2 regions of the Methylobacterium sp. CM6246 genome follow, and region 1 is predicted to be linked to the other one. Evidence: predicted binding sites of a transcription regulator. Region 1 holds the regulator's gene; the other holds the start of a gene.

Region 1 (15,119 bases):
ACCGGGTGGTCGTACCCCCCGGCGAGGCCGCCCGGGCCCTCGGGGGGCTGCCCGTGGAGGCCCTGCGCCTCGATCCCGGCACGGTCTCGGGCCTGAGGCGGCTCGGCCTGCGCCGGGTCGGCGAGATCGACGCCCTCGCCCGGGGGCCGCTGGCCCGCCGCTTCGGCGAGGCCCTGCTGCTGCGCCTCGACCAGGCGATGGGCCGCCGGCCCGAACCCCTGGCGCCGCTCACCGAGGAGGCCGCGTACCGGGCCGCCCGGGGCTTCCTCGACCCGATCGGCCGGCAGTCGGACATCGTCGTCACCGCCCGGCTGCTGATGGCGGAGATCGCCCCCCGGCTGGAGCGCGACGGGGTCGGCGCCTGCGCCCTGCGCCTCGTCCTGCACCGGGTCGACGGGGTCACGCGCGCCCTCGATCTCGGCCTGTCCCGGCCCGAGCGCTGTCCCGAGCGCGTCGCCACCCTGGTCTCCCTGCGCCTCGACCGCCTCGGGGCGGCTCTCGACGCCGGCTTCGGCTTCGAGACCGTGGCGCTCACCGTCACGGTGACCGGGCCGATGACGGCCCGCCAGACGGATCTCGGGGCGTCGCCCCAGGGGGACGGGATCGGAGTCCTGGCCGACGCCCTGGCGCAGAGGCTCGGCCGGCCGCTCCTGCGCCTCGGGGCGCGGGCGAGCCACCTCCCGGAGCGCGCCGGCCACACCCTCCCGTGGACTGCAGACCCGACGCCCTGGCCGGACCACCTCCCGCCCCGGCCCCTGGTGCTGTTCCCCCGGGGCGAGGCCGCCCTCGACGTGCTGTCCACGGTGCCCGAGGGACCGCCCCGGCGCTTCCGCTGGCGCGCCCGGATCCACGCGATCGTCCATGCCGAGGGGCCGGAGCGGATCGCGGCCGAGTGGTGGCACACGCCCGGCGCGCCCGCCGCCGGCAGGGATGCCGACGCGGCGAACGGGGGCGCCTCCGGCCAGGCCCGGGACTATTACCGGGTCGAGTGCGCGGCCGGCCGAAGGCTGTGGCTGTACCGGGACGGGCCGCACGCCCCCGGCCGCCCGGCCGCCTGGTTCGTCCACGGGGTGTTCCCATGAGCGATCCCGCCTACGCCGAACTCGCCCTGACCACGAACTTCTCGTTTTTACGCGGCGCCTCGCATCCGCAGGAATACGTCGTGCAAGGCGCAGCCTACGGGCTCGCCGCGATCGGGGTCGCCGACCGCAACACCGTGGCCGGGGTGGTGCGGGCCCATGCGGCGGCCCAGGCCCTCGCGGCGGAGGGCGTGGCGATCCGCGTCCTGCCGGGCGTGCGCCTCGTCACCGAGGACGGGTTCGAGGCCGTGACATATCCGGTGGACCGGCAGGCCTGGGGCCGCCTCTGCCGGTTGCTCACCCAGGGCAACCGGCGCAGCCGCAAGGGCGCGTGCCAGTTCTCCTTCGCCGAGATGCTGGAGGCCGCCGAGGGACAGATGTTCATCGCGATCCCGCCGGGCCGGCGCCCGCGGCCCCCGGACGGCTTCCTCGGGCGGCTCGAGGCCCTGGCCGCCGCCGCGCCGGGCCGGACCTGGCTCGGGGCGAGCCATGCGCGGCGGGGCGACGAGCGCCGCCGTCTCGGCCTCCTGGCCGAGCTGGGGGAGACCTACGGGGCGCCCATGGTCGCGATCTCGGATGCGCTCTACCACCATCCCGACCGGCGCCCGCTCCAGGACGTGGTGGCCTGCATCCGCGAACGCTGCCGGATCGGGGAGGCCGGCTATCGGCTGGAGGCCAACGCCGAGCGCCACCTGAAGCCGCCCTCCGAGATCGCCCGGCTGTTCGCCGACCATCCGGAGGCGCTCGCCCGCACGGTCGAGATCGCGCAGGCCTGCACCTTCTGCCTGTCGCAGCTGCACTACGAGTATCCCGACGAGCCGGTGCCCCCCGGGCGCACGGCCCAGGAATACCTGGAGGAGAAGACCTGGGAGCGGGCGCGCTGGCGCTATGCCGGCGCCGTCCCGGACTCGGTCGGGGCCACGCTCGGCGAGGAGCTGCGGCTCATCGCCAAGCTGGACTACGCCCGCTACTTCCTGACCCTGTTCGACGTGGTCGAGTTCGCCCGGAGCCGGGGGATCCTGTGCCAGGGGCGCGGCTCGGCGGCCAATTCCGCCGTGTGCTTCTGCCTAGGCATCACCGCGGTGGACCCGTCCAAGCACCGGCTGCTGTTCGCCCGGTTCATCTCCGAGAACCGGGGCGAGCCCCCCGACATCGACGTCGATTTCGAGCACGAGCGGCGGGAGGAGGTGATCCAGCACCTCTACCACCGCTACGGGCGGGAGCGTGCCGCCCTCTGCGCCACGGTGATCCACTACCGTCCGCGCATGGCGATCCGGGAGGTCGGCAAGGTCTTGGGGCTCACCGAGGACGTGACCGCGGCGATCGCCGACACGGTCTGGGGCTCCTGGGGCAAGGACGTGCCGGACAAGCACGTGCGCGAGGCCGGCCTCGACCCCGACAACCCGGTGCTCCGGCAGGCGCTCGACCTCGCGCACCAGCTGATCGGCTTCCCTCGCCACCTGTCGCAGCATGTCGGCGGCTTCATCCTGACCCGCGGGCGCCTCGACGAGACCGTGCCGGTGGGCAACGGCGCCATGGCGGACCGCACCTTCATCGAGTGGGACAAGGACGACATCGACGCGATCGGCCTGATGAAGGTCGACGTGCTGGCGCTCGGCATGCTGACCTGCCTCAAGCGCGGCCTCGATTTTCTGGAGACGGACCACGGCGTCTTCTACGAGACCCTGGCCGACCTGCCCCGGGAGGATCCCGACACCTACGCGATGCTGGCGAAGGCCGATTCCGTCGGCGTGTTCCAGGTCGAGAGCCGGGCGCAGATGTCGATGCTGCCCCGCCTCAAGCCGAAGGAATTCTACGACCTCGTCGTCCAGGTGGCGATCGTGCGCCCGGGCCCGATCCAGGGCGACATGGTCCATCCCTACCTGCGCCGGCGGTCGGGGCAGGAGCCGGTGGTCTATCCGTCGCCCGACCCCGCCCACGGCGATGCGGACGAGCTGAAGGAAGTCCTGAAAAAAACCTACGGCGTGCCGCTGTTCCAGGAGCACGCGATGCAGATCGCCATCACGGCGGCGAGCTTCACCCCGGCCGAGGCCGACGGCCTGCGCCGGGCGATGGCGACGTTCCGGCATGTCGGCACGATCGGCGGCTTCGAGCAGAAGTTCGTGGGCGGGATGACCCGCCGCGGCTACCCGGCGGATTTCGCCCAGCGCTGCTTCGCGCAGATCAAGGGGTTTTCTACCTACGGTTTCCCGGAGAGCCACGCGGCGAGCTTCGCGCTCCTGGTCTACGCCTCGGCCTGGATGAAGTGCCGGCACCCGGACGTGTTCCTGGCCGCGATCCTCAACGCCCAGCCGATGGGCTTCTACCAGCCGGCCCAGCTGGTGCGGGACGCCCGCGCCCACGGGGTCGAGGTGCGGGGCGTCTGCGTCAACGCCAGCGCCTGGGACTGCACCCTGGAGCCGGCCGGGGATCCGAAGCTGCACGCGGTGCGTCTCGGCCTGCGCCAGGTGAACGGCCTGCCCGAGGCCGCGATGCACCGGCTCGTCCGGCTTCGCGCCAACGGCTATGCCAGCATCGAGGGCCTGCAGGCGGCCCTCGCCTTGCCGCGCAACGCCTTGGAGCGCCTGGCCGAGGCCGATGCGTTCCGGTCGCTCGGCCTCGATCGGCGCGCCGCCCTGTGGATGGTGCGGACCCTCGAGGGCACCTCGGCCCGGAGGGCGGCCAAGGCGGACGGCACCGAGCGGCGCGGCCACCTCCTCGACGCGCCGCTGCCGCTGTTCGCCTGGCACGCCGACGACGGCCTGTTCCGGCACGAGCCGAACGTGGACCTGCCCTCGCTGCCCCTGTCCGAGGCGGTGGCCGAGGATTACGCCGCCACCGGCCTGTCTCTGCAGGGGCACCCGGTCGCGTTCTTCCGGGGCCGGCTCGCCCGGATCGGCGCGATCCCGGCCCGGGCCCATCAGGATCCGGCCCTGCCCCAGGGCGCCCGGGTCACGGTGGCGGGCCTGGTGCTGATCCGCCAGCGGCCGGGCACCGCCAAGGGCGTGGTGTTCCTGACCCTGGAGGACGAGACCGGCATCGCCAACGTGATCATCTGGAAGACGGTGTTCGAGGCGAACCGCCGGGCCGCCATGCAGGCCCGCTTCCTCGCCGTGCGCGGCCGGGTGCAGCGGGCCGAGGGGGTGGTCCACTTGGTCGCCGAGGGATTTCGCGATCTGACGGAATCCCTGCGCGACCTGCGCGCCGCCGGGATGAAGCTGCCCCCCGAGACCACCGATTTCGGGGCGCCTCAGGACCGGCGGGCGTATCCGAGCCGGGATTTCCATTGAGCGTTCGACCGGGGACGCCCGCCGCGAACGCGTGCGCAGCGACGCGACCGAGCGGCGGATGACAGACGCTTGGCAGCGCCTGCCGGCGACCCGATCGAGGCGTACACGGTGCTCCTAGGATCTGCCGAAAAGCGGATAGGGGCCCCGATCAGCCTCGACCAAGTGGACCCGCATCGAGTTGTTCGAGGATCCGCGTCAGCGTCGCACGATTGTTTTTATCGTCTGCGTTTTCGAGCGCATCTTCCAACACGAGACGGATATCCTCGGCCTCGACTTTCTCCATGTCCCAGTTCGGGTAAAGACGCTCTCGTTCTTCTTCGCTCTGGCTCAGCGAAACGATGTCGTGATGCCGCTTGTCGCGATGCAAAATCGCGATCAGGTTCTGGATCTTGGCGGCCGGCCCCTCGATCCACTGGAAGAAGACGCCGCTGCCGAAAACCAGCACCCCGGTGATGCCGTGTTCGAAATTGTTGCGCTGGGCCGTCTCGACGATGCGGCAGACTTCGGCGTCGTCAACGCCCTCGGCGGCACGACTGCAATAGACAAAATGGTAGAGTTTGGGCAGCGCAGCTTCGTCTAACTCGACGCCGCGCGGGATGCCGTATTCGTCGAACATGAGTAAGCTCGCTTGATGTGTGACACTGTAATCAAGCCGCGACCTCAATCGGACCCGCGCCCGCATATGCGGGGCGGCGCCGGTCCAATCCGGTCGAGACTCATACGTTGCGGATCGCTCAGCGGTTCATGAGTCGCGAAGCGCGTCGCCGCGTTCGGCCGCAAGCCGCTCGAAGACTTTCAATGCTTGCACAGGAGTGGCCCGGTCTATCGCGCCGTTCGCGACTTCAGCTTGTGACCACATCCAAGATCGGGCCGGATCGTCACGCATGGCCCAGCGCGGGAATAATCGGTCCGTCACAGTGTGATAGGACAATCGCCTGATCTCCAAATGCCGGTCGTCCCGCAAGATCCGAGCATAGGTGTCATCCAGCGCTTCGGCCGAGCCCTCCAACAACTGCATGTAGACATCGGCCCTACAGATGAGGGCGCCAGTGATCCCATCTCGCGCGTTGCATCGCCGCGATTGCGATAGGATGCCGTTGAGCATCGCTTGGTCAAACCCAAAGGGGCGTGAGGCATAGATGAGCTGAACGACAGACATGGCTGCTGGATCCTATCGGGCCGTCGGATTGGTTCGGATCGGTAGAGAGATCTACGTTCGGTCGTTCACAGGCTCGAAGGCGGATGTGAGCAATCTCTGCGCGAGCAGAACCGCGGTGGGTGCATCGACCGCCGAGGCATCGGCGCCGACCCGTTCGACGTATTCGGGATGCTCCAGGAAGACGGGTCCCCCGACCATGACGCCGATCGAGGGGTTGAGCGACGCCCGTCGTACCGCCTGGATCGAGGCGGCGAGTTGATCGAGATGGCTCTCCCGGCTCAGCGTCAGACCCACGACGCCGAACCGCTCCGAAGCGACGAGATCGGCGATCTCCTGGGGGCTGGAGGCAAGCCCGCTATCCGCATGCCAGCCGGCCTTCCGCATGAACTGTTCGACGATGGCCAAGCCGAAGGTGTGAAGTTCGCCCGGTGCTCCCATCAGGAGGATGCGGCGCCCGCTATCGTAGGGCGCGACGCCTCCGTCCGTGCGGAACGTGGCCAACAGGAACTGGAGTTGGGCGAGGCCGGCCGTGACCTCGATGAAGTCGCACAGATCGTCGTCCCACATGCGCCCCAGCAGGGCCGCCGAAGGTGCCAACAGGTCGAGGAACAGGTCGTCGACGGAATATCCCTTGGCCGTCAGGGCGGTGAAGGCGTCCATGAGGGCCGTGACGTCGTGCCCGAGGATCAGGTCCGTGAAGCCCGCGACCGTTTCCGCTTCCAGCTTCGGCAGGACGTCCGACCGGACCTCCCTCTCGCCGCGATCGACCAGCATCATCCGCGGGATGATGTCCGTCTGAACGATGCGGCCAAGCGCTAGGGTTCGGTGCCGTGCCTCGTCGACGGATCTTCGTCGTGCATAATCCTCCCGGGCATACGCCGCTTCGGCGATCCCCTCCGTGATCAGATCGGCCCACTCTCGGTGGGTTGATCCCTGATCCAGCATTGCCTCCTCCCCATGGTCCGGGGTTGGCATCCCCGTTTGTTATTGACCGTCGTCGGCGAGTACGGGGCGTAGGAGAGACGCAAATGCGCGCGTTGTAAAGGAGACGACTCTCCTACCGCGCTCGCCCGATATCAGCAGTTTACGGCGGGCAGAGAAGTACAGCCGTCAGGCGGGAGATACAGGTCTTCGAACGTCCGCCCCTCGTCGACCGCAGCCTCGGGCGGACCGACTGCTCCCCAGCCGTTACGGACGGCACCAAACGTCGGATCCCGTCTCGGCGCATGAAGACGCAGACCCATCGACCGCCACGCTGCCTCTTGACAATGTTCCTATTTTGTGCTCATTAGCCGTCACCTGTCCTTCGGCGGTGTGGGGGTGACTCCACGGCGCTCCTCGGGGGTCCGTCCGGTGGCTGACCGGCGGGCTCGGGGGATGGGGCGATGCCCGCGTCGGTGGCTCTCAGCCGCCATCGCCCCGGGCGGCGTGCCGATGCAGGGCGTGTCTCGGATGCGGGCGTGAAGATCGGGCGGTAGTCTGCCCGGCGGGGTGCGGAAATGCCCCCGCGGCGACCCGGATCTGGGCGTGACCCTCAGAAACCTGCGGACCCGCCCACTACGAGGCGGATGTCGGGTGGAAGGCCACGGCGGTGATGCGGGTTCCGGGGGCGTCTCGGCTGCGATTGCGGCTTGGGCGCCATGGGCAGTGACCGCTAACACGGAGTCGCGGGGATCGGGGCGTCGCACAGACATCGCGACGAGACAGACGGCACCGGCCGGGGACCATGCCCGGCCGATGCCGCGGGTCGCCGCGGGGATTGGATCCCGCGCGTAACTTGGCCGACACCTGGGTTCCCGCGGCGTCCCGCGTCCAGCGTGCTGAATCTTCTTGGGCCATGCCCCCGGCGCACCAGGCGCGCGGGGACGATGAGGCCTGTCGGGCGGTCGCGTGGCCGGCGCGCCCGCAAAACCGGACCGGGGCCCACCCGTGCGGCATCCTGTCTGGTCGATTCCAGAATCAAAGTGAGACTGGGCTGAACCCAATCTTCTGATTGGCCGTTGAGCGTTCGGCACTGCGACCGCGCAGGCCCAGCCGATTGCCGGAGGTCACGAACGCCGGGCATGAAAGAGTCGATTCGATGGAACAGCCCGACGCTTGGCATCTGACGGACCGGCTCGATGCCGAACACGGCAAGGGCGATCCGTTCGCCGCCGCGGTCCGTGCCACGCGGATGGCGATGATCGTGACCAATCCGCGCCTGCCCGACAACCCGATCGTCTTCGCCAACGACGCGTTCCTGCGGATGAGCGGCTATGACCGCCAGGATGTGCTCGGCCGCAACTGCCGCTTCCTCCAGGGGCCCGACACCGACCGGGGCGCCGTGGCGCTGATCCGGGAGGCCGTGGCGGCCCAGCGCGACATCGCGATCGACGTCCTGAACTATCGCAAGGACGGGGCGCCGTTCTGGAACGCCCTGTATCTCAGCCCCGTCGCCAACGAGGCCGGCGAGGTGCTGTTCTTCTTCGCCTCGCAGCTCGACGTCACCGATCGCGTCGACGCGCACCTGCAGGTGCAGAAGGAGAAGGACCATTTCGAGGCCGAGGTCGCCCGCCGGACCCGCGACCTCACCGAGGCCCTGGCCACGCAGACCATGCTGGTCCACGAGGTCGATCATCGGGTCAAGAACAACCTCCAGATGATCGCGGCCCTCCTGGCCATGCAGACGCGGGCGATCACCGATCCCGCCGCCCGCGCCGCGATGGAATCCATGCTGACCCGGGTGGAGGCCCTCGGCACGGTCCACCGCAGGCTCTACCAGTCCAACAACGTCGAGCGGTTCGACGTGGCCGAGTTCGCCCGCGACCTCGCCACCGACCTGATCCGCGGTTCCGGGACCGACCGGATCCGCCTGCACCTGGATCTGGAAACCGTGGAGATCCCGGTGACAAAGGCCCCGCCGGTGGCGCTGATGATGAACGAGCTGATCACCAACGCCCTCAAGCACGCCTTCCCGGACCACCGCGCCGGCCGGCTCTCCGTGACGGTGGCGCCGGACGACCGCCACTTCACCATCAAGATCGCCGACGACGGCGTCGGCATGCCCGTGCAGGTCATGGAGCAGCGCTCGTTCGGCAAGCGGCTGATCGGCACCCTCTGCCGCCAGCTCAATGCCAGCATCGCCTGGCAGGCGAACGACCCGGGCACGATCGTCAACGTTCGCCTGCCCCGCGAATTGGCTACCGGTCCGGAGGCCAGATGAGCGAGCCGATGCGGATCCTCGTCGTCGAGGACGAGGCCCTGATCCTGATGCAGATCGAGATGATGCTGGAGGAGGCCGGCTATCGCGTCGTGGGCACCGCCATGACGGCGGCAGAGGCGATCGCCCTCGTCCACGAAACCCGGCCCGAACTGGTGCTGATCGACCTGCGCCTCGGCGATGATTCCTCGGGCGTGGACGTGGCGCACGCGGTGCGCGCCATCGGCGGCATCACGGCCGCCTTCATGACCGCCAACGCCCGGGCCCTCTCGGACGATCTGGAGGGCGCCACGGCGGTGATCGCCAAGCCGTTCACCGGAGCGGTCCTGGAGGAATCCCTGGCCTACCTCGAGGATTGCGTCCGCCGGCCGCCGCCGGCCGAGCTGGTGCCGACCGGGATGCGCCTCGCCCCGGCCCTGCTCAAGAGCTTCGCCCAGATGCGGCAGTGAACGCCGCCCTCGACACCTCCGGCCCGGCGCGTAGAGTGCCGGCCATGTCAAGCTTCCGCGTCGCCCGCCCGCTCCTGGCCACATTCCTCGCGGCCCTGGCCGGCCTGCCCCTCGCCGCCCGGGCGGAGCCGTGTGACGACCTCGCCCAGCAGATCGCCGGGGCGATCGGCGGCAAGGTCGGCAAGCGCGCCGGGCCGAGCATCGACATCCGCCTGGCCGGTCCGATCAAGTTCGACGTGACCTGCCGGGCCGAGCCGATCGTGCAGGCGACCTCCGCGGAGCCCGCTCCCTCGGCGGCCTTCTTCCGCGACCTCGCGGCGGCCTCGGAGATCCTGGTCGGCGAGCCGGCCGCGCGGGTCGAGCCGATCATCGCCGACGCCTACCGGACCGCCCTGTCGGACCGCCGCAAGTCGTTCATCCAGCAGAACGGCTGGTCCGCCTCCTGCTACACCGATCCCGGCAGCAGCGCGATGCGCACCCTGTGCTCGGTGGGGCGCATCCCGCCGCGCTGATCAATACTCGATCACGTCCTCAAGCGCGTAATGCTTCACGGTCTTCCGGTTGGCGATCAGCTCGTCCACGGTCGGCTCGCCCTTGAGGGCCCGGGCGATGGCGAGCTTCGTCGCCTCGTAGTTGGTGCGGTACAGGTCCTTGCGGTCGAGGTTGTCGTCCTCCGCGCAGCGCGGGTCGAGCCAGATCATGATGATCATGCACAGCTCGTCGAGACCGTCCTTGGGCAGCACGCCCTCGATGATGCAATCCACGATCGCGTCGCCGGTGGCGGCCTGGACGACGCCGCCGAGCAGCTCGACATACTCGGCCGTGTGGATCGTCGCCTTGGTGGTCATCATCGTGGCGGGGCGCACGAGCTGGTTGAGGTCGCGCACCACGAACATCCGGGTGTGGCCCTGGACCTGCCCCATCATCGACGCGAAGGCCTGACCCACCGGTCCCCGTACCGAGCCGATCAGCACCTCGGGCATGGCGTCGGTGTACTGCCCGTCGGCGGCCAGGACGGTGGCCTCGCCGGTGCGGAACCAGATCTCTTGCATGTTTCGCGACTCCCCGTGTCAGGTCGCCCGGGGGAGACATCATCGAGGCGCCGGCGTCAATCGCTCCGGAGCAGGCCGACCCCGTCGAGGGCGCCGACCCCGGCGATCGCCACGGTCGGGCCGGCGCTCTTGAGGAACTCGGATCCGCGGGGCAGGGAAGTCGGGTGCGGCGCGACGCGGGAACAGTCCCGGGCCAGGGCCGTTCCGGCCGGAGCCTGCGGCGTTGTCTCGGGTCCGGCAGCCGGGAGGGATGTCATGACGGAGAGCACGGATCGGGGGGGCGGCTGGAGCCTCCAGGCGAGCGCCATGCCGGACGGGGTACGGCTCGAACTCGCCCTCGCCGACCTCGGCGGCGGCCCGGTCACCGCGGCGATCGTGCTGGACCGGGCGGAGGCCCGAGCCTTCGCCCGCGCCCTGCTGGCGGCGGCCGGCGATGCGGCCGAGCGCACCTTCCCCAAGCCGGGCGCCTGACCGGGCGGTCTCGGGGCCGGCGCGGGCGGCTCAGATCATTGTTGGATGAAGCCCGGATTGCGGCCCGGCAGGCGCGGCACCACCGTGCCCCGCTTCTCGATCGGCGCGTCGCAGGCGTAGGTGAATTCGCTCTTCTGCGGATCGAACACCGTCTCGCCGGTGATCCGGCAATCCTCCCGCACGGTCTCGTCGAGATAGGCGCGGGCGGCGGTGCGGAAGCGCTTCACCCGGGTCGCGGCCGGATCGGGATCGATCCGCACCTCGCTGAGATTGCAGCCGGTGTACTCGCGCAGGGCGTTCGAGACGACGAGCATCCGGCGCACCTGCCGGTTGTCGTAGACCTCGTAGGGCTCCTTGCAGCCGATGGTGACCACCTGCGGGGTGAGCGCCACGTAGTTGCGCGAGATATACGAGAACCCGGTGGTGCAGCCGGCCAGCGCCAAGCCGACGGCCCCGGCACCGATGGGCAGAAGAGCCGCGCGTCGCATCCTCGTCATCCCAAGCCCAATTCCAGCCCAGTCTCGAAGCCGCCGGGACGATCCGCCTGCCCCGCCGACCGGGGCAAGCACCTCGGCGCATTGAAACGGCGCCGCTTGCCCAGTCAATTCGTTTGTCGCCCGAGATGCCGTTCCAGGCGTCCGCGACCGGTCATCGCTCGACTCGGCGGTGGACGGCGCGCGTGACAGGCTTTGTTGCTGCGCCAGGACGGCGGAACGATCCGACCGGGTGGCGGCGCCGTCAGTCCTCGAAGACGTCCCCGACCAGCCGACGCACGAACTGGAACGCCTCCGTCGCCCCCGCGGCGACGCGTTGCTCCCCGGCCTCCCGGAGTTCGACCCGGTCGAGGGCGGCCGTGAAAAGCCGCCAATGCAACCCGCGTCCTTCGGGATGTCCGGCAAGATGGCGCGCACCGTGGGTTTCCGACAGGCCGAGCGCCCGGGCCTCCTTGAGCAGGATGGCCGCCCCGAGATTCGAGCCCTCGGCGACGTAGAGCCAGCCCAATCCCTGCGCCGGTTCGATCGTCCCGGGATGTTCCTCGGACGCGCCGTCAGGGACGGGCGCTCCGACATCGCGCAGATCCTGCTGGATCAAGGGCAGTCGGCGCCTGCCGTCGAGATCGGGCAGGACATGGGCGAACGCGCCATCGCGATAGACTCGATCGACGACCGCATGGAACCTGTACTGGATCTGGAGGAACAGCGCGTAGCGCTCCAGGCTCGCGAACGGCTTTGCCGCCATGATGCGCCGATCAAGCTGATCATGGGCGGCCGCGGTCGCCACTCTCAGGCGCTTCACGCGGCTGCAGGTCTCGGCGATGTCGGATGATGCGGCGTCCATGCGATCTATGTCTGTCGTCCGGGCAAGGTGCCGTGGGCAGACGTGAGCGGCCCGCCGCGCCACTCTGACCGTCCCAGCCTATGGACCATTGCGGCGATTCGGGTCACCGAGGCTGGCCCGGGTTCGTGCCGATCCGGCCAGACCGGTTCTGCCATGGCGGAGCGACCGCGTCACGGCACACAACGGCCGCATCCGCACATCGCCGATCGATCAAGCTCGGCCGATCACGCTTGCGGAACACTTGCGGAACGTTTAACGTGTTCGTGATTTGTTTCCGCGACCGCATCGAAGCGGTCCTCCAAGCCGCGAGTCCCCCGTCGATGCTCACGCGCAAGCAGCTGGACCTCCTGCGTTTCATCCAGAGCCGCATGCAGGAATGTGGCGTCCCGCCCTCGTTCGACGAGATGAAGGACGCCCTCGATCTGAAGTCCAAATCGGGCATCCACCGGCTGATCACGGCCCTCGAGGAGCGCGGCTTCCTGCGCCGCTTGCCGAACCGGGCGCGCGCCATCGAGGTGATCCGCATCCCCGAGAGCCTGTCCCAGGCGGCTGCTCCACCCGCGGAGCCCCGCCGCTTCACCCCGAGCGTGGTCGAGGGCGGGAAGTCCAAGCTGCCGGCGCAGCCGGCGACCGCCCGGATGATCGACGACGGCGGCCGCGCCATCTCGATCCCCGTGATGGGCCGGATCGCGGCCGGTACGCCGGTCTCGGCGATCCAGAACCAGAGCCACGCCATCACCATGTCGCCGGACTTCCTGGCCGGCGGCGAGCATTACGCCCTCGAGGTCCGCGGCGACTCGATGGTCGATGCCGGCATCCTGGACGGTGACCTCGTGGTGATCCGCAAGCAGGATACGGCCAATACCGGCGACATCATCGTGGCGCTGATCGACGACGAGGAGGCGACGCTCAAGCGGCTCCGCCGCCGGGGCTCCTCGATCGCCCTGGAGGCCGCCAACCCGGCCTACGAGACCCGCGTGCTCGGGCCCGACCGGGTCCAGATCCAGGGCCGGCTCGTCAGCCTCGTCCGCCGCTACTGAAGGGGTTCGGCCGGCGCGTCGCCGGGCGCGGCCTCGGAACCGGCGACGTCGGCCTCGGCCGGGATCGGCTCGGAGGGCGTTACCACTTTCGGTTGTGGGACAGGCGACGGCCGCGAAGCCGGTGATGCCCGCCAAGGCACGGTACGGCCCGTGTCGCGGGTATAGCGTGCCGTGAAGCCATTCCGGTCGGCCCGGAGCGCGACGGCGCCTCGTTCGGCGAGCACCCGGCGGTCGATCACCAGCGGCCCCGTGCAGGTGGGCGGCGCCGCGAGCCGCGAGATCAGCAGGGCCGCCCGGGCGCAGTCCTCCGTGAAGGCGCGCCGGTCGCGGACCAGGGCGACGGCGCGGCCGTCCGGCAGGCTTGCGGTGCAGCCGAGCCGGTCGCACCGTCCGACAGCCGACGAAGCCTGGATCACCGCCTTCGCCGATCGCCCGTCGCCATCCGCTTTCAGCCACTGCTCCATCACGAAGGCCGAAGGATTGCCGAGGGCCCACAGGACTCCGTCCGGTCCACGCACGGCCGCACCACCGCCCTGCCGGTCGACGTACAGGTCGAATCGCTCCGGAACGACGGCGAGGCCGAGCCCGAGCAGTGCGGGCGGCAGGGCCAGCCAGCGCAGCCGCGATACCGGCAGCGTCGCCAGCAGCAGCCCTGCCGCCAGCAGCATCAGCGCGCCGGTGCCGAAGGCCGGCAGCACCAGGACGGCCCGATTGAAGCCGGCGATCCATTCGGAGATCGCCAGCATGCCGCCCACCGCCTGTCCCATCAGCCACCAGATCGGCCGGTCCAGGGCGAAGGGATAGGCCAGGATCCCGATCACCGCCGCCGGCATCACGACCAGGGAGACCAGCGGCAGGGTCAGGGCGTTGCCGATCAGCCCGAACGGCTGGACCGTCTGGAAATGGTAGGTCACGAACGGCGCCGTCGCGACCTGTGCCACCAGGGTCGTCGCGAGGGTGCCTGTCACGGCCGAGAGGCCGGTGCCGACGAACCGTTCGATCCGCCCCGCCCCGGGACGCTGGAACAGGCGTCCGTCGATGAGCCGCGCGCAGGCGATCAGCCCGGCCACCGCCCCGAACGACATCTGGAAGCTCGGTCCGAGCAGGCCCTCAGGTTCCCGCGCCAATGCTATCAGGGCGGCCAGCGCGAGGTTGCGCATGGACAGCGCCGGCCGGTCGACCAGGATCGCGCCGAGCATGATCAGCGTCATGATCAGCGAGCGCTCGGCGGCGATGTCCCAGCCCGAGAACGCGCAATAGGCGGTGACGCCCAGCATCGCGAACCCGGCGGCGATCTTCTTGATCGGCCAGACCAGCGCGCAATACGGCACCAGCGCCAAGACGGCCCGCACCAGCCAGAACACCACGCCGGCGGCCAGCACCATGTGGAGGCCCGAGATGGAAACGACGTGATAGATGCCCGCCGCCCGGAGCGCATCGTTGGCGGCCGGTCCGATCAGGCCGCGCTTGCCCGTGACCAGGGCCGCCGCCACGGCCCCCGCTTGCCCGCCCTCGGCCTGCGCGATCCGGCGTGTCAGCGCGTTGCGGGCCTCGTCCAGCAAGGCTGCCAGTCGCAGGCGCAGAGGCGGCGGGGTGGGCGGCTCTCGAACCGTGATCGCCCCGATCAGCGAGCCTACCGCGCCGAGTCCCTGAAAGTAGGCATCCCGGGCGAAATCGTAGCCGCCCGGTCGTGCCGCCTCGGGCGGCGGCAGCAACCTTGCCGTCGCGGCGATGAAGTCCCCGGGCCGCAGGGATGGCGCCTTCCGGAACGAGACCCGCACCCGAAGCGGCCTCAAAGCGGGTTCGAGCCCGGCGAAGCTCTCGACCCTGATCACCAGCCGGGCGCCGACCTCGCGCTCGTCCAGCCCCTCGATCATCCCGGTCAGCGGCCCGATTGTAGTGCGGGTGAGGATCGGCGCCGCCACCTGCGAGACCCGCCAGGTCGCCGCCGCGAAGCCCAGGAAGCCGGCTGTCAGCGCCAGGCAAAGGGCGAGTGCCCCCGGCCGCGCACCCAGGAACGGCGCCGGCGCGAGGGCGAGCGC
Region 2 (15,119 bases), 120 kb from region 1:
TGCGCCGGCGGGCGGCGTAGGAGCGATTGGCAGGATGTGGGCGTCGGCACGACGATCGCATCCCGTGGGCCCGAAAAGCCACGCTTCCTCCACCTTTTTTTGCAAGGCTGCAGCAAGGCTTGGCGCGACGCGAACGGCGCGACGCGGGTGATGCCGTACCGCCCGTGCCCTGCTATGGCCGGCGGGCCTAACCGGGTGATTGTTCTGGAATGATGCCGATGGCCGACGTCACTGGACCTCCGGCGCCCGCGACGGGCACGCAGATCGCGAACCCGCAGGGGACCGGCTCGATCGACCGCTCGGAGCAGCCGGGCCGGGTCGGGCTGCTGCTCGTGCTCGCCGGCCTGCTGGTCGGGGCCGCCATCGGCCTGTCCTTCGTGGCCAACGAGCAGGCGCAGTCGCTGATCGTCTGGCTGCTGGCCCTGCTGGCGATGGCCGGCGTGTTCTTCCTGTTCGCGCTGGCGATCGGGGCGCTTCAGCTCAGCGGTACCGCGACCCGGGACGACATCACCAAGGGCATCGTCGACGCCTCCCCGGACGGGGCGCTGGTGGTCGAGGATGGCGGCCGCCTGATCTACGCCAACGAGGCCTACCTGCGGGTCGCCGGCGGCGACGCGTTCTCGAACCTCGTGCCCGTGGAGCGCATCCTGGTCGGCTCGCCGGAGGTCTCCGAGGCGGTCTACCGCCTGTCGCAGGCTTCGCGGGACGGCCGGGCCCATACCGAGGAAATCCGGATGTCGCCGCCGCTCGGCCCCCAGGCGAACGAGCGCGGCTTCGGCTGGTACCGGGTGTCGGTGCGGCCCCTGGCGCGCCCGCGCCGGGCCGCCTCGCTCTGGACGGTGGCGGACATCACCGCCGAGCGCGAGCGCCAGGAGAACGTCTTCCAGGAGCTTCAGCACGCGATCGATTATCTCGACCACGCCCCGGCGGGATTCCTGTCGATCGATCCGGCCGGCGCGATCGTCTACATGAACGCGACGCTCGCAGCTTGGCTCGGCTACGACCTGGCGAGCGTCGGCCCGGGCGGCCCGCACCTCACCGAGATCGCCCCGGAGGCCGACGTGCTGGTGCGCACCGCCGGCCTGCCCGGGGAGGTCCGCACCGACCGGTTCGACCTCGACCTGCGCCGCCGCAACGGCCACACCCTGCCGGTGCGGCTGTACCACCGCGTCGCCTTCGGCAAGGATGGCAAGCCCGGCTCGTCGCGGACCTTCGTGATCAACCGCTCGGCCGGGGCCGAGACCGACGAGCCGCAGCGCGCCGCCGAAGTCCGGCTCGCCCGCTTCCTCAACAACTCCCCGATCGCCATCGCGACCCTGGACCGCTCCGGCCGGATCGCCCGGGCCAACACCTCGTTCACGCGTCTGTTCGGCACGGTGCCGCGCCAGGTCGACGAGGGCGGTCCGGAGGGGGAGGGCACCCAGGGCGCCGAGCCCAACGTGGCCGATTCGGTGGTCGACCGCGCCTCCCTGGAGGCCGGCCTCGCCCGGGCCGCCAGCGGCCTGTCCGACCCGGAGCCGATCGAGGTCCAGCTCAGCGGCCCGGGGGGCCGCTCGGCCCGGCTCTGGCTCAGCCCGGCCGACAGCAGTGACGCCACCCACAAGGCCGACGAGGCCGAGCGCGTGATCCTGTACGCCCTCGACACCACGGCGCAGCGGCAACTGGAGCAGCAGGTCGCCCAGGCTCAGAAGATGAACGCCGTAGGCCAGCTCGCCGGCGGCATCGCACACGACTTCAACAACGTCCTCCAGGCGATCATCGGCTACTCGGACCTGCTCCTGGCGAGCCACCGGCCGACCGACCCGGCCTTCCAGGACATCATGCAGATCAAGCAGAACGCCAACCGGGCGGCGGGCCTCGTCCGCCAGCTCCTGGCGTTCTCGCGCCGACAGACCCTGCGTCCGGAGGTGATGAATGTCGGGGAGGGGCTCTCGGAGCTGACCCTGCTGCTCAAGCGGCTGCTCGGCGAGCGCGTCGCCCTGGAGCTGAAGCACGGCCGCGACGTCTGGCCGGTGAAGGCCGACGTCAACCAGTTCGAGCAGGTGATCGTGAACCTGGCGGTCAACGCCCGCGACGCGATGCCGGACGGCGGCAAGCTGATGATCCGCACCGAAAACGTGACCGATCCGGGGCCGATTGCGGCCGTGGAGGGACGCGGCGGCGCACCCGCGGGCGACCACGTCCTGATCGAGGTGCGCGATACCGGCCAGGGCATTCCGGCCGAGCTGATGGAGAAGATCTTCGAGCCCTTCTTCACCACCAAGGAGATCGGCAAGGGCACCGGCCTCGGGCTCTCGACGGTGTTCGGCATCGTCAAGCAATCCGGCGGCACCATCGACGTGCAATCGACCATCGGAGAGGGGACCGCCTTCCGGATCTACCTGCCGCGGCACGTGCCCGTCGCGGAGCCCGAGGAGGCCGCCCCCGCGGTTCCGGCCCTGCCCCGGGCCGACATGCCGGTGACGGCCAAGCCGCTCGGCACCGTCGATCGCACCGGCACCCAGAAGGCACCGGAGAAGCCGGCCCCGCGCAAGCCCGCTGCCGACCATACCGGGCAGGGCACGATCCTGCTGGTCGAGGACGAGGATCCCGTCCGGGCGGTCAACAGCCGGGCGCTGTCGGCTCGGGGCTACACCGTCCTGGAGGCCGCCTCCGGCCTGGAGGCCCTGGCGATCGTGCGCGAGGGCAGCCAGCCCATCGACCTCGTCGTCTCGGACGTGGTGATGCCCGAGATGGACGGCCCGACCCTGCTGCGCGAGGTGCGCAAGAGCCAGCCGGACCTGAAGGTGATCTTCGTCTCGGGCTACGCCGAGGACGCGTTCCGCAAGAACCTGCCCGAGGGCGAAGCCTTCAACTTCCTGCCCAAGCCGTTCAGCCTCAAGCAGCTGGTCGAGACCGTGAAGAAGACCATGGCGGCCGACTGACGGCGCTCCGGCAAAAAGAGCCCGACCGAGAACCTGAGCGCCGCCCCATCCGGGCGGCGTTCCCATGTCCGGCGGCCTTGCAGAATGAGAACAAAAAGGGTACACAAACGCCGTGTTGACGCGCGTTGTGAATGGCGCGCAACCCCTTCATAAGGAGCCCGCCAGATGGCCCAGCCTGCATTGAAAGTGGTCGACATGCCCCCGGTGGACAAGGACAAGTCCAAGGCGATCGACGCCGCCCTGTCCCAGATCGAGCGTGCCTTCGGCAAGGGCTCGATCATGCGCCTCGGCAAGAACGACAAGGTGCAGGAGGTCGAGACCGTCTCAACCGGTTCGATCGGCCTGGACATCGCGCTCGGCGTCGGAGGCCTGCCCCGCGGCCGGGTCGTGGAGATCTACGGCCCCGAATCGTCCGGCAAGACGACGCTGGCCTTGCACACCATCGCCGAGGCCCAGAAGAAGGGCGGCGTCTGCGCCTTCGTGGACGCCGAGCATGCCCTCGACCCGATCTACGCCCGTAAGCTCGGCGTCAATCTCGACGACCTGCTGATCTCGCAGCCGGACACCGGGGAGCAGGCGCTCGAGATCACCGACACGTTGGTGCGCTCCGGCGCCATCGACGTGCTGGTGGTCGATTCGGTCGCCGCGCTGACCCCGCGGGCCGAGATCGAGGGCGAGATGGGCGAGAGCCAGCCCGGCCTCCAGGCCCGCCTGATGAGCCAGGCCCTGCGCAAGCTCACCGGTTCGATCTCGCGCTCGAACTGCATGGTGATCTTCATCAACCAGATCCGGATGAAGATCGGCGTGATGTACGGCAGCCCGGAGACCACCACGGGCGGCAACGCGCTGAAGTTCTACGCCTCGGTGCGCCTCGACATCCGCCGGATCTCGACCCTCAAGGACCGCGACGAGGCGATCGGCAACCAGGTTCGCGTCAAGGTCGTCAAGAACAAGGTCGCGCCGCCGTTCAAGCAGGTCGAGTTCGACATCATGTTCGGCGAGGGCGTGTCGAAGGTCGGCGAGCTGATCGACCTTGGCGTGAAGGCCGGCATCGTCGAGAAGTCCGGCGCCTGGTTCTCGTACAACAGCCAGCGCCTCGGCCAGGGCCGCGAGAACTCGAAGGGGTTCCTGCGCGACAACCCTGAGATCGCCGGCAAGATCGAAGCCTCGATCCGCCAGAATTCCGGCCTCGTCGCCGAGAAGATCCTGGAAAATGCCAAGCCGACCGAGGACGACCTCGACGAGGGCGAGGCCTGACGAACGGCAGACAAGCGGAATGCCAAAGGGCTGGAGCCCTTTGGCAGGGTTCAGCGGGGTTCGAGCCAGTCTCGCGAGCCTCGCAGGGCTCCGCCTTGCACCCGAGAAAGGTCGATGCCCCCCTAAAGCTTTGATCGTCCCGGGCCTGGATCGACCGTTCTCGCCCGATCCAGACCACGCCCCAGAAACGACAACGCCCGGCGCGAATCCGGCCCTATGAGGGTCGAGCTTCGTCCGGGCGTTTGTCGTACTGAACGCCGGGTAGGGAAGAAAGCACCGCATCCGGTGCAACGTCCCGACCGCCCAACTTCCCGCTACGTCGAGGCGGACGCGGAAACCCGCAGCCGCCGCTTCCCTTGATCAGGCCGCTTCGCCGGCCTCGGCGACCGCGGAGGCCTGGTCCTCGACCAGCTTCCAGGTCTTGGTCTTCGAGAAGGGGCGGCACTCCTCGATGAACACCGTCTGCCCAACCTTGGCGACATTCGCCTCGTCGTGGGCATGGTAGTTCTTCGAGCGGCGCACGGTCTTCTTCATCACCGGGTGAGTGAAGCGACGCTCCACCTTCACCACGATGGTCTTTTCGCCCTTGTCGCTGACGACGGTGCCCTGCAGGACGCGCTTCGGCATGGTGTTCTCCTAAGCCCCTGTCAGCTCTTGGACGCCTGCAGCGTCTTCGAACGCTGCAGGGTGCGGACGCGGGCGATGTCGCGGCGGACCTCACGGACGCGGGCGACGTTCTCGAGCTGGCCGGTAGCCCCCTGGAAGCGCAGGTTGAACTGCTCCTTCTTGAGGTTCAGCAACTCGTCGTTCAGCTGATCCGGCGACAACGCCTTCAGATCAGACACTCTCTGGGTCGACTTCACGATATCCTCCGTTCAGTCGGCGATGCGTTGGACGACCCGCGTACGGATCGGGAGCTTGGCGGCACCGAGGCGCAGGGCCTCCTTGGCAATGTCCTCGGCGACACCGTCGACCTCGAACATGATCCGGCCCGGATGGACACGGGCGGCCCAGTAATCCGGAGCGCCCTTGCCCGATCCCATGCGGACTTCGGTCGGCTTCGAGGAGACCGGGACGTCCGGGAACACCCGGATCCAGACGCGGCCCTGGCGCTTCATCTCACGGGTGATCGCGCGGCGGGCCGCCTCGATCTGCCGTGCGGTAACACGCTCGGGCTCGACAGCCTTCAGGCCGAACTGACCGAAGTTCAGCTCGAAGCCGCCCTTGGCCGCACCGTGGATGCGGCCCTTGAACTGCTTACGGAAGCGAGTCTTTTTGGGTTGCAGCATGGCTTCCTACCTTACGCGTGCTCGCGGCGTCCGCGCTCGCGGCCGCCCTCGCCATCGCGCTCACGGCGTCCGCCGGAGCGGCCACCCTCTTCCTGGGCCTTCTTGTCCTGGGCCATCGGGTCGTGCTCAAGGATCTCGCCCTTGAACACCCAGACCTTGATGCCGCAAGTGCCGTAGGTCGTGAACGCCGTAGCGGTGCCGTAATCCACGTCCGCGCGCAGCGTGTGCAGCGGGACCCGGCCCTCGCGGTACCATTCCTGGCGAGCGATCTCGGCGCCGCCGAGACGGCCCGAGCAGTTGATCCGGATGCCCTCCGCACCGAGACGCATCGCCGACTGCACGGCGCGCTTCATGGCGCGACGGAAGGCAACGCGGCGCTCGAGCTGCTGAGCAATCGAGTCGGCCACCAGGGTAGCGTCGATCTCGGGCTTGCGCACCTCGACGATGTTGATCGTCACGTCAGCCTTGGTCATCGTGCCGACCAGCTTGCGCAGCTTCTCGATATCCGCGCCCTTCTTGCCGATCACCACGCCCGGACGACCCGAGTGGATGGTGACGCGGCACTTCCGGTGCGGACGCTCGATTACAATCTTCGAGACGGCGGCCTGCTTCAGCTGCTTCATCAGGGCGGCGCGAATGGCGACGTCCTCGTGCATCAGCTTGGCGTACTCGCCCTTGCCGGCGAACCAGCGGGAGTCCCAGGTCCGGTTGATACCGAGACGGAGACCGATCGGATTGACTTTCTGGCCCATGAGATCCTCCTTAAGCCGCTTCGGCCTGGCGGACTTCGCGAACCACGATGGTGAGGTTCGAGAAGGGCTTCAGGATACGCGCACCGCGGCCGCGGGCACGAGCGTGGAAGCGCTTGAGCACGAGGGCCTTGCCCACGAAGGCCTGGGTGACGACGAGATCGTCGACATCCAGATCGTGGTTGTTCTCGGCATTCGCGATCGCGCTCTCGAGGCACTTCTTGACCTCGGTCGAGATGCGCTTGCGCGAGAACTGCAGCTCGGCCAACGCAGTGTCGACCTTCTTGCCGCGGATCATCTGCGCCACGAGGTTCAGCTTCTGCGGGCTGACACGCAGCATGCGCGCAACCGCCTTCGCCTCGTTCTCGGGGAGCGCGCGGGGGGTGGCTTGCTTGCCCATCTCAGCGCCTCTTCGCCTTCTTGTCGGCCGCGTGCCCGTGGAAGGTGCGGGTCGGCGAGAACTCGCCGAACTTATGCCCCACCATCTCCTCGGAGACGTAGACCGGGATATGCTTCTGCCCGTTGTGCACACCGAAGGTGAGCCCGACGAACTGCGGGAGAATCGTGGAGCGGCGGCTCCAGATCTTGATGACCTCTGAGCGCGAGGAGCCCCGCGCCGCTTCGGCCTTCTTGAAGAGGTAGCCGTCGACGAACGGCCCCTTCCAGAGAGAGCGTGCCATAGCGATTACTTCTTGCGGTTGTGGCGGCTGGACAGGATGAACACGTCGGTCCGCTTGTTGGACCGGGTCTTCTTCCCCTTGGTCGGCACGCCCCACGGCGTGACCGGGTTGCGGCCGCCCGAGGTACGGCCCTCGCCGCCGCCGTGCGGGTGATCCACCGGGTTCATGGAGACGCCGCGGTTATGCGGGCGCTTGCCGAGCCACCGGTTGCGCCCGGCCTTGCCGAGCGAGATGTTCATGTGGTCCGGGTTCGAGACCGCACCGACGGTCGCGAAGCACTGGCCATGGACGAGGCGCTGCTCGCCCGAGTTCAGCCGCAGCGTCACGTAGCCCTGGTCGCGTCCAACGATCTGGGCGTAGTTCCCGGCCGAGCGGGCGATCGCGCCACCCTTGCCGATCTTCAGCTCGACGTTGTGGATGATCGTACCCACCGGCATCGAGCCGACCGGACCGGCATTGCCCGGCTTGATGTCGACGTTCTCGCCCGTCACCACCTTGTCGCCCGGCTGAAGGCGCTGCGGAGCCAGGATGTAGCTCTGCTTCCCGTCGGGGAAGTTGATCAGGGCGATGAACGCGGTGCGGTTCGGATCGTACTCGATCCGCTCGACCGTCGCCGTCACGCCGAGCTGCTCGCGACGCTTAAAATCGACGTTGCGCAGCACACGCTTGTGGCCACCGCCGCGGAAGCGGACGGTGATGCGACCGAGGTTGTTACGGCCGCCGGAGGAGCTCTTGCCCTCCGTCAGCGCCTTCACCGGCTTGCCCTTGTAGAGCTCACGGCGGTCGACGAGCACGAGCTGGCGCAGGCTCGGCGTGACCGGTTTGAATGTCTTCAAGGCCATCGGCTTGGATCCCTAAAACCCGTCCTCAGAGCCCGGTCGTGACGTCGATCGTGTGGCCCTCGGCCAGGGTGACGATCGCCTTTTTCACGTCGGAGCGCTGCCCGCGGAGACCGCGGAAAATCTTCTTCTTGCCCTTGGTCACGAGGGTGTTCACCGCCGTGACCTTGACGTCGAACAGCTTCTCGACCGCCTCCTTGATCTGAGGCTTGGTCGCCTTCGGGCCGACCCGGAAGACGACCTTGTTCTGTTCGGTCAGGTTCGTCGCCTTCTCGGTGATGACCGGGGAGACGATGATATCGTAGTGGCGCGGATCGGCACTCATTTGAAACGCTCCTCCAGCGCGTCGACAGCGGCCTTCGTCAGGACGAGCGTGTTGCGGCGCAGGATGTCGTAGACGTTGATCCCCTGCACGGGAAGGACGTCGATCTGCGGGATGGCACGCGCGGCGCGGCCGAAATTCACGTCGACCTCGGCACCGCCGATGATCAGCGCGTTCGAAAGGCCCATCTTGCCGAAACGCTCGATGAGACCCTTGGTCTTGTGATCCTCGATCTTGATGTCGTCGACGACGATCAGGGTCGAGGACTTGGCCTTGGCCGACAGTGCGTGGCGCAGCGCCAGGGCACGGACCTTCTTGGGAAGATCGTGGCTGTGGTCGCGAACGACCGGCCCGAAGGCGCGTCCGCCACCGCGGAACTGCGGCGCCGAGGCAGCGCCGTGACGGGCGTTGCCGGTGCCCTTCTGCTTGTACAGCTTCTTGCGGGTGCGGTTCACGTCCGAACGGTTCTTCACCGCGTGGGTTCCAGCGCGCCGCTTGGCGAGCTGCCAGCGAACCATGCGCTGGAGGAGGTCGGCCCGCGGCTCAAGGCCGAAGATTTCCTCGTTCAGATCGACCGAGCCGGCGCCAGCGCCGTCGAGAGTGGTGATATCGAGCTTCATCAGGCGGTCTCCTCAGCCGCAGGGGCCTCGGGGGCGGTCTGGGCGGACTCGGTAGACGCGCCGTTCTCACGGAACTTGCCCGGCAGCGGAACGTCGGCGGGGAGCTTGCGCTTCACCGCGTCGCGGATCTGGATCCAGCCACCGGCGACACCGGGGACCGCGCCCTCGACCAGGATCAGGCCGCGCTCGGGATCGGTGCGCACGACGCGCAGGTTCTGGGTGGTGACCCGCTCGACACCGAGGTGACCCGGCATCTTCTTGTTCTTGAAGGTCTTGCCCGGGTCCTGACGGCCGCCGGTCGAACCGATCGAACGGTGCGAGATGGACACGCCGTGGGTGGCGCGCAGGCCGCCGAAGTTCCAGCGCTTGATACCGCCGGCGAAGCCCTTACCCGTGGTCGTGCCCGTCACGTCGACGAACTGACCCGGAATGAAATGGTCCGCGGTGATCTCGGCGCCGACCGGGATCAGCGCATCCTCGGACACGCGGAACTCGGCGAGCTTCTTCTTCGGCTCGACCTTGGCGACCGCGAAGCGACCGCGCTCGGCCGCCGACACGTTCTTAACCTTGGCCTTGCCCACGCCGACCTGGAGGGCGACGTAGCCGTTCTTTTCGACGGTGCGGTGGGCCACCACCTGGCACTGATCGATCTTAAGCACTGTGACGGGGACATGCTCCCCCGCGTCCGTAAAGACGCGGGTCATGCCGACCTTCTGTGCGATGACGCCTGAGCGCATAGGTCTCTCCCTCGCGCGATGAAACGGTAAGCTCTAAATCCCGGCGGGACTTAGAGCTTGATCTCCACGTCCACGCCGGCGGCGAGGTCGAGCTTCATCAGCGCGTCCACGGTCTGCGGCGTCGGATCGACGATATCGAGCACTCGCTTATGCGTGCGCATCTCGAACTGCTCGCGCGACTTCTTGTCGATGTGCGGCGAGCGGTTCACGGTGAACTTCGCGATATGCGTCGGAAGCGGGATCGGACCCCGGATGGTCGCGCCGGTGCGCTTGGCCGTGGAGACAATCTCCTTGGTCGACGCATCGAGGATGCGGTGATCGAACGCCTTGAGGCGGATGCGGATGTTCTGACCGTTCATAATCCTGAAACCTTGAGAGGGACGGCGGGGGGTGCGAGGACGTGTCCCCGCCGCGCCCTGCTAAGGATGCTATCCTGGCTTAGTCGTTGATGGCGGCGACGACGCCGGCACCGACGGTGCGGCCGCCCTCGCGGATGGCGAAGCGCAGCTTCTCCTCCATGGCCACCGGCACGATCAGCGTGACGTCCATGGTCACGTTGTCGCCCGGCATCACCATCTCGGTGCCCTCCGGCAGCTCGCACACCCCGGTCACGTCCGTGGTCCGGAAGTAGAATTGCGGCCGGTAGTTGGTGAAGAACGGCGTGTGGCGGCCGCCCTCCTCCTTGGTCAGGATGTACGCCTCGGCCTTGAACTTGGTGTGCGGCTTCACCGAACCCGGCTTGCACACGACCTGGCCGCGCTCCACGTCCTCGCGCTTGGTGCCGCGCAGCAGCACGCCGACGTTGTCGCCCGCCTGGCCCTGGTCGAGCAGCTTGCGGAACATCTCCACGCCGGTCACCGTCGTGGTCGTGGTCGCCCGGATGCCGACGATCTCCACCGTCTCGCCGACCTTGACGATCCCGCGCTCGACGCGACCCGTCACCACTGTGCCGCGGCCCGAGATCGAGAACACGTCCTCGATCGGCATCAGGAACGGCAGGTCGATCGGACGCTCCGGCTGCGGGATGTAGGCATCCACCGTCGCCATCAGCGCCAGCACCGCCTCCTTGCCGATCTTGGGCTCCTTGTCCTCCAGCGCCATCAGCGCCGAGCCCTTGGTGATCGGGATGTCGTCGCCCGGGAAGTCGTACTTCGACAGAAGCTCGCGCACCTCCAGCTCGACCAGCTCCAGGAGTTCCTCGTCGTCGACCATGTCGACCTTGTTCAGGAACACCACCAGCGCCGGCACGCCGACCTGGCGGGCGAGCAGGATGTGCTCGCGGGTCTGCGGCATCGGGCCGTCGGCCGCCGACACCACCAGGATCGCGCCGTCCATCTGGGCTGCACCCGTGATCATGTTCTTCACGTAGTCGGCGTGGCCGGGGCAGTCGACGTGCGCGTAGTGACGGTTGGCCGTCTCGTACTCCACGTGCGCGGTCGAGATCGTGATCCCGCGCGCCTTCTCCTCCGGCGCTTTGTCGATCTGGTCGTAGGCCGTGAACGTCGCACCGCCCGTCTCAGCCAGGACCTTCGTGATCGCCGCCGTCAGCGACGTCTTGCCGTGATCGACGTGACCGATCGTGCCGATGTTGCAGTGCGGCTTGGTGCGAGCGAACTTTTCCTTGCCCATCAGAGCCTCCTAGATTCGAAATCGTGTTGCGGATGAAGAGGTGGTACCGGCGTAGCCTCAGGCGTACTTGGCGATGACCTTGTCGGCCTCGCCGCGCGGCACCTCTTCGTAGTGGTCGAACTGCATGGTGAAGTTCGCCCGGCCCTGCGACATGGAGCGCAGGTTGTTCACGTAACCGAACATGTTGGCCAGCGGCACCATCGCGTTGATGACGTTGGCGTTGCCGCGCATGTCCTGGCCCTGGATCTGGCCGCGGCGGGAGTTCAGGTCGCCGATGACCGAGCCGGTATACTCTTCCGGCGAGACGACCTCGACCTTCATCACCGGCTCGAGCAGGACCGAGCCGCCCTTCTGAAGCGCCTCGCGCAGTGCGGCCCGGGACGCGATCTCGAAGGCCAACGCCGATGAATCGACGTCGTGGTAGGCACCGTCGATCAGCTCGACCTTGACGTCGACCACCGGGAAGCCCGCCAGCACGCCGGCGCCCAGGACCGAGTTGAGTCCCTTCTCGACGCCCGGGATGTACTCCTTGGGCACCGCGCCGCCGACGATCTTCGACTCGAACTGGAAGCCAGCACCCGGCTCGTTCGGCTCCACGACGAACTTGACGCGGGCGAACTGGCCCGTACCGCCGGTCTGCTTCTTGTGGGTGTAGTCGATCTCCTGACGTCGGGTCAGCTTCTCGCGGTAGGCCACCTGCGGCTGGCCGATATTCGCGTCGACCTTGTAGGTCCGGCGCAGGATATCGACCTTGATGTCCAGGTGAAGCTCGCCCATCCCCTTGAGGATGGTCTGGCCGGATTCCTGGTCCGTCGAGACCCGGAAGGACGGATCCTCGGCGGCGAGCTTGGCGAGCGCGATGCCGAGCTTCTCTTGATCGGCCTTCGACTTGGGCTCGACGGCGATCTCGATCACCGGCTCCGGGAACTCCATGCGCTCCAGGATTACGGCCTTCTGCGGATCGCACAGGGTGTCACCGGTGCGGGTGTCCTTGAGACCGGCGAGGGCGACGATATCGCCCGCGAAGGCTTCCTTGACGTCCTCACGGTTGTTGGCGTGCATCAGGAGCATGCGGCCGACGCGCTCCTTCTTGTCGCGCGTCGAGTTGATGACGTTGGCGCCCGACTCGATCTTGCCCGAGTACACGCGGCAGAACGTGATCGTGCCGACGTGGGGATCGTCCATGATCTTGAAGGCGAGCATGGAGAAGGGATCTGCATCCGTCGGGTGACGGACGACCGGCTCCTCGGTCTTGAAGTCTAGGCCGTCGACGTCGCCACGATCGGCCGGGGAGGGGAGGTAATCCACCACGGCGTCGAGCAGGGGCTGCACGCCCTTGTTCTTGAAGGCCGAGCCGCACAGCACCGGATGGAAGGCGCGCAGCTGCACGGCGCGACGCACGAGCTTGTGCATCGTCGCGGCATCCGGCTCGGTACCGTCGAGATAGGCCACCATGGCTTCGTCATCGAGCTCGACGCAGGCTTCGACCAGCTTGCTGCGGTACTCGACGGCCTGGTCCTTGAGCTCCTCGGGGATCTCGACCTCGGAGAAGTCGGCGCCCAGGGTCTCACCGGACCAGACGATCGCCTTCATCTTGATCAGGTCGATGACGCCCTTGAAGCTGGACTCGGCGCCGATCGGCAGCTGCAGGCAGACCGGCTTGCCGGCGACGCGGTCGATGATGTCGGCGACGCATTTGAAGAAGTCGGCGCCGATCTTGTCCATCTTGTTGACGAACACGACGCGCGGGACGTCGTACTTGTCGGCCTGGCGCCAGACGGTCTCAGTCTGGGGCTCCACGCCTTGGTTGCCGTCGAGCACGCAGACGGCGCCGTCGAGCACGCGCAAGGAGCGCTCGACCTCAATGGTGAAGTCGACGTGCCCAGGGGTGTCGATGATGTTGAGGCGCTTCTCGCGCCAGAAGCACGTCGTCGCGGCGGACGTGATCGTGATGCCGCGCTCCTGCTCCTGCTCCATCCAGTCCATGGTGGCGGCGCCGTCATGGACTTCGCCGATCTTATGCGACTTTCCGGTGTAGTAGAGGATCCGCTCCGTGGTCGTGGTCTTCCCGGCATCAATGTGGGCCATGATGCCGAAGTTGCGGTAGTCCTCGATCGCGTGCGTGCGGGGCATTGGATTGCTCCTGAGAGACGGCGGAACCGCTTACCAGCGGTAGTGCGAGAAGGCGCGGTTGGCTTCAGCCATCCGGTGCGTATCTTCCCGCTTCTTGACGGCGTTGCCGCGGTTGTTCGCGGCGTCGAGCAGCTCGGCGGAGAGCCGCTCGATCATGGTGCGGTCGTTGCGCGACCGGGCGGCCTGGATCAGCCAACGGATGGCGAGGGCCTGGCGGCGCTCGGTCCGGACCTCGACGGGGACCTGGTAGGTCGCGCCGCCGACGCGCCGGGAGCGCACTTCGATCATCGGGGCGACATTGTCGAGCGCAGCGCGGAACACCTCGATCGGGTTGGCGCGGGCGCGGTTCTCGACGATGTCGAAGGCACCGTAGACGATCCGCTCGGCGGTCGACTTCTTGCCCTCGTACATGATCGAGTTCATGAACTTCGTCAGCACCACGTCCCCGTACTTCGGGTCCGGGATGATCTCACGCTTCTCGGCAGAGTGACGACGGGACATCTCTTAAACTCTCAAACGAGTCTGACTTAAGCACCTCGCGCAGGCCGCCTTGGCTTTCTTGATGAAGCCGGCGACATCCTTACGAGGCCGTGGAAACGCATCTCTGCGACCGGATAAACTCCGGTCGCCGGTCTTACTTCGGACGCTTGGCGCCGTACTTGGAACGGCGCTGCTTCCGGTTCTTCACGCCCTGCGTGTCGAGCACGCCGCGCAGGATGTGGTAGCGCACACCCGGAAGATCCTTCACGCGGCCGCCGCGGATCATGACGACCGAGTGCTCCTGGAGGTTGTGGCCCTCGCCAGGAATATAACCAATCACCTCGAAGCCGTTGGTCAAACGGACCTTGGCGACCTTACGAAGGGCCGAGTTCGGCTTCTTCGGGGTCGTCGTGTAGACCCGGGTGCAGACGCCGCGCTTCTGCGGGCAAGCGTCAAGCGCCGGAACCTTGTTGCGGCTCCGCTGGATCTTCCGCGGCTGGGCGATCAGCTGGTTGATCGTCGGCATCCTGTGCCCTCTTCCTCGGTCACCTTGGCCGGACCGCCTAGGGCAGTCCGCAAAACGAATATGCGCCGGAGGTCCTGTCACAGACCCTCGGCGCGGTGTGGGCAGAGGAGCACGCTCATGACGAACGCGCTCGTACCTACGGATCTGACTTAGAGCGTCAGGCGATTTGAGCCTTCGGATCGCTCGAGGCGATCGCGGCGCCCAAGGGTCAAACCCTAGGGCCGTCGGCAGCCAATGGCCGTCCGAAGTGGCGCGCTTTTAGCCTCGGTTAACCCGCAGGTCAATGCGTCGATCGCGATATTCTGGGCACCGCGCCGATCGAGTGATCAGCCCGGCCGACAAACGCATGTGCTGCCGCATCCTATGCGCTCGGTGCGATGGGTGGAAGGCCGAACCGGTTCGGCTCCGCATCGCCGGCTTTTGCCAGCACCTGTACGATGAACCAGATCCAAAATCCGAAGGTGGCAACGCCAGTCAGCAAGGCGAGAGTGCTGAACAAGGCAGGAACCCCGATCGCATGGCGGCTGTAAGATGAGAGAAAGCCGATCGATGCACAAAGGAAGGACAGCGGAGTGAGGACGTAAGGTACGGCGTTCAGCCAACCGGATCGACTTACATCATGGCAGCGCTTGATGCCGAGAGCGAGGCCGCACCACGCCGTAACAAAAAAAACGATTATGTTCACGCCTGGAATAAGGCCAAGAACAATGTTTACAATCATCAGCACTAGGGTGTGAACCGCACCAAGCTCTTGCAGGCTGTGTGATTTTGTGATTCAGGGCCGCCGTTTTCAGCACGGAGGCGGCGATGGCGGATCTGTTCTGGCTCTCGGATGCGCAGTGGGCGGTGATCGAACCGTTCATGCCGAAGGATCAACCCGGACCGGCGCGCAAGGACGACCGGCAGATCATCTCCGGCATCCTGCACGTACTCA

Evidence for each region. The regulator LexA, encoded in region 1, represses DNA repair genes until DNA is damaged. The targets are predictions, from matches to a motif close to TGTTCNNNNTGTGTTCNG.
Region 2: recA (recombinase RecA) is a predicted target of LexA. The motif match lies at 3,011-3,028, and genes of this name have one in related genera.

Annotation. Positions count from the first base shown of each region.
Region 1 covers NZ_JBTXKY010000001.1:2,942,089-2,957,207, reverse strand. Annotated here, with positions in the region: gene ACYQPG_RS14545 (Y-family DNA polymerase) at 1-1,082, shown strand, start outside; gene ACYQPG_RS14540 (error-prone DNA polymerase) at 1,079-4,369, shown strand; gene ACYQPG_RS14535 (BLUF domain-containing protein) at 4,518-4,985, opposite strand; gene ACYQPG_RS14530 (BLUF domain-containing protein) at 5,112-5,528, opposite strand; gene ACYQPG_RS14525 (cobalamin B12-binding domain-containing protein) at 5,580-6,305, opposite strand; gene ACYQPG_RS14520 (histidine kinase dimerization/phosphoacceptor domain -containing protein) at 7,609-8,730, shown strand; gene ACYQPG_RS14515 (response regulator) at 8,727-9,176, shown strand; gene ACYQPG_RS14510 (hypothetical protein) at 9,221-9,688, shown strand; gene fae (formaldehyde-activating enzyme) at 9,689-10,228, opposite strand; gene ACYQPG_RS14500 (hypothetical protein) at 10,285-10,485, opposite strand; gene ACYQPG_RS14495 (hypothetical protein) at 10,484-10,699, shown strand; gene ACYQPG_RS14490 (hypothetical protein) at 10,735-11,187, opposite strand; gene ACYQPG_RS14485 (biliverdin-producing heme oxygenase) at 11,438-12,037, opposite strand; gene lexA (transcriptional repressor LexA) at 12,358-13,077, shown strand; gene ACYQPG_RS14475 (ComEC/Rec2 family competence protein) at 13,071-15,119, opposite strand, start outside.
Region 2 covers NZ_JBTXKY010000001.1:2,820,195-2,835,313, forward strand. Annotated here, with positions in the region: gene flhB (flagellar biosynthesis protein FlhB) at 1-20, shown strand, start outside; gene cckA (cell cycle histidine kinase CckA) at 219-2,924, shown strand; gene recA (recombinase RecA) at 3,120-4,181, shown strand; gene rpsQ (30S ribosomal protein S17) at 4,542-4,808, opposite strand; gene rpmC (50S ribosomal protein L29) at 4,829-5,044, opposite strand; gene rplP (50S ribosomal protein L16) at 5,057-5,470, opposite strand; gene rpsC (30S ribosomal protein S3) at 5,482-6,222, opposite strand; gene rplV (50S ribosomal protein L22) at 6,233-6,619, opposite strand; gene rpsS (30S ribosomal protein S19) at 6,621-6,899, opposite strand; gene rplB (50S ribosomal protein L2) at 6,905-7,741, opposite strand; gene ACYQPG_RS13900 (50S ribosomal protein L23) at 7,767-8,063, opposite strand; gene rplD (50S ribosomal protein L4) at 8,060-8,680, opposite strand; gene rplC (50S ribosomal protein L3) at 8,680-9,417, opposite strand; gene rpsJ (30S ribosomal protein S10) at 9,468-9,776, opposite strand; gene tuf (elongation factor Tu) at 9,856-11,046, opposite strand; gene fusA (elongation factor G) at 11,104-13,179, opposite strand; gene rpsG (30S ribosomal protein S7) at 13,210-13,680, opposite strand; gene rpsL (30S ribosomal protein S12) at 13,814-14,185, opposite strand; gene ACYQPG_RS13940 (DUF805 domain-containing protein) at 14,547-14,906, opposite strand; one part of gene ACYQPG_RS13945 (IS5 family transposase) at 14,993-15,119, shown strand, end outside.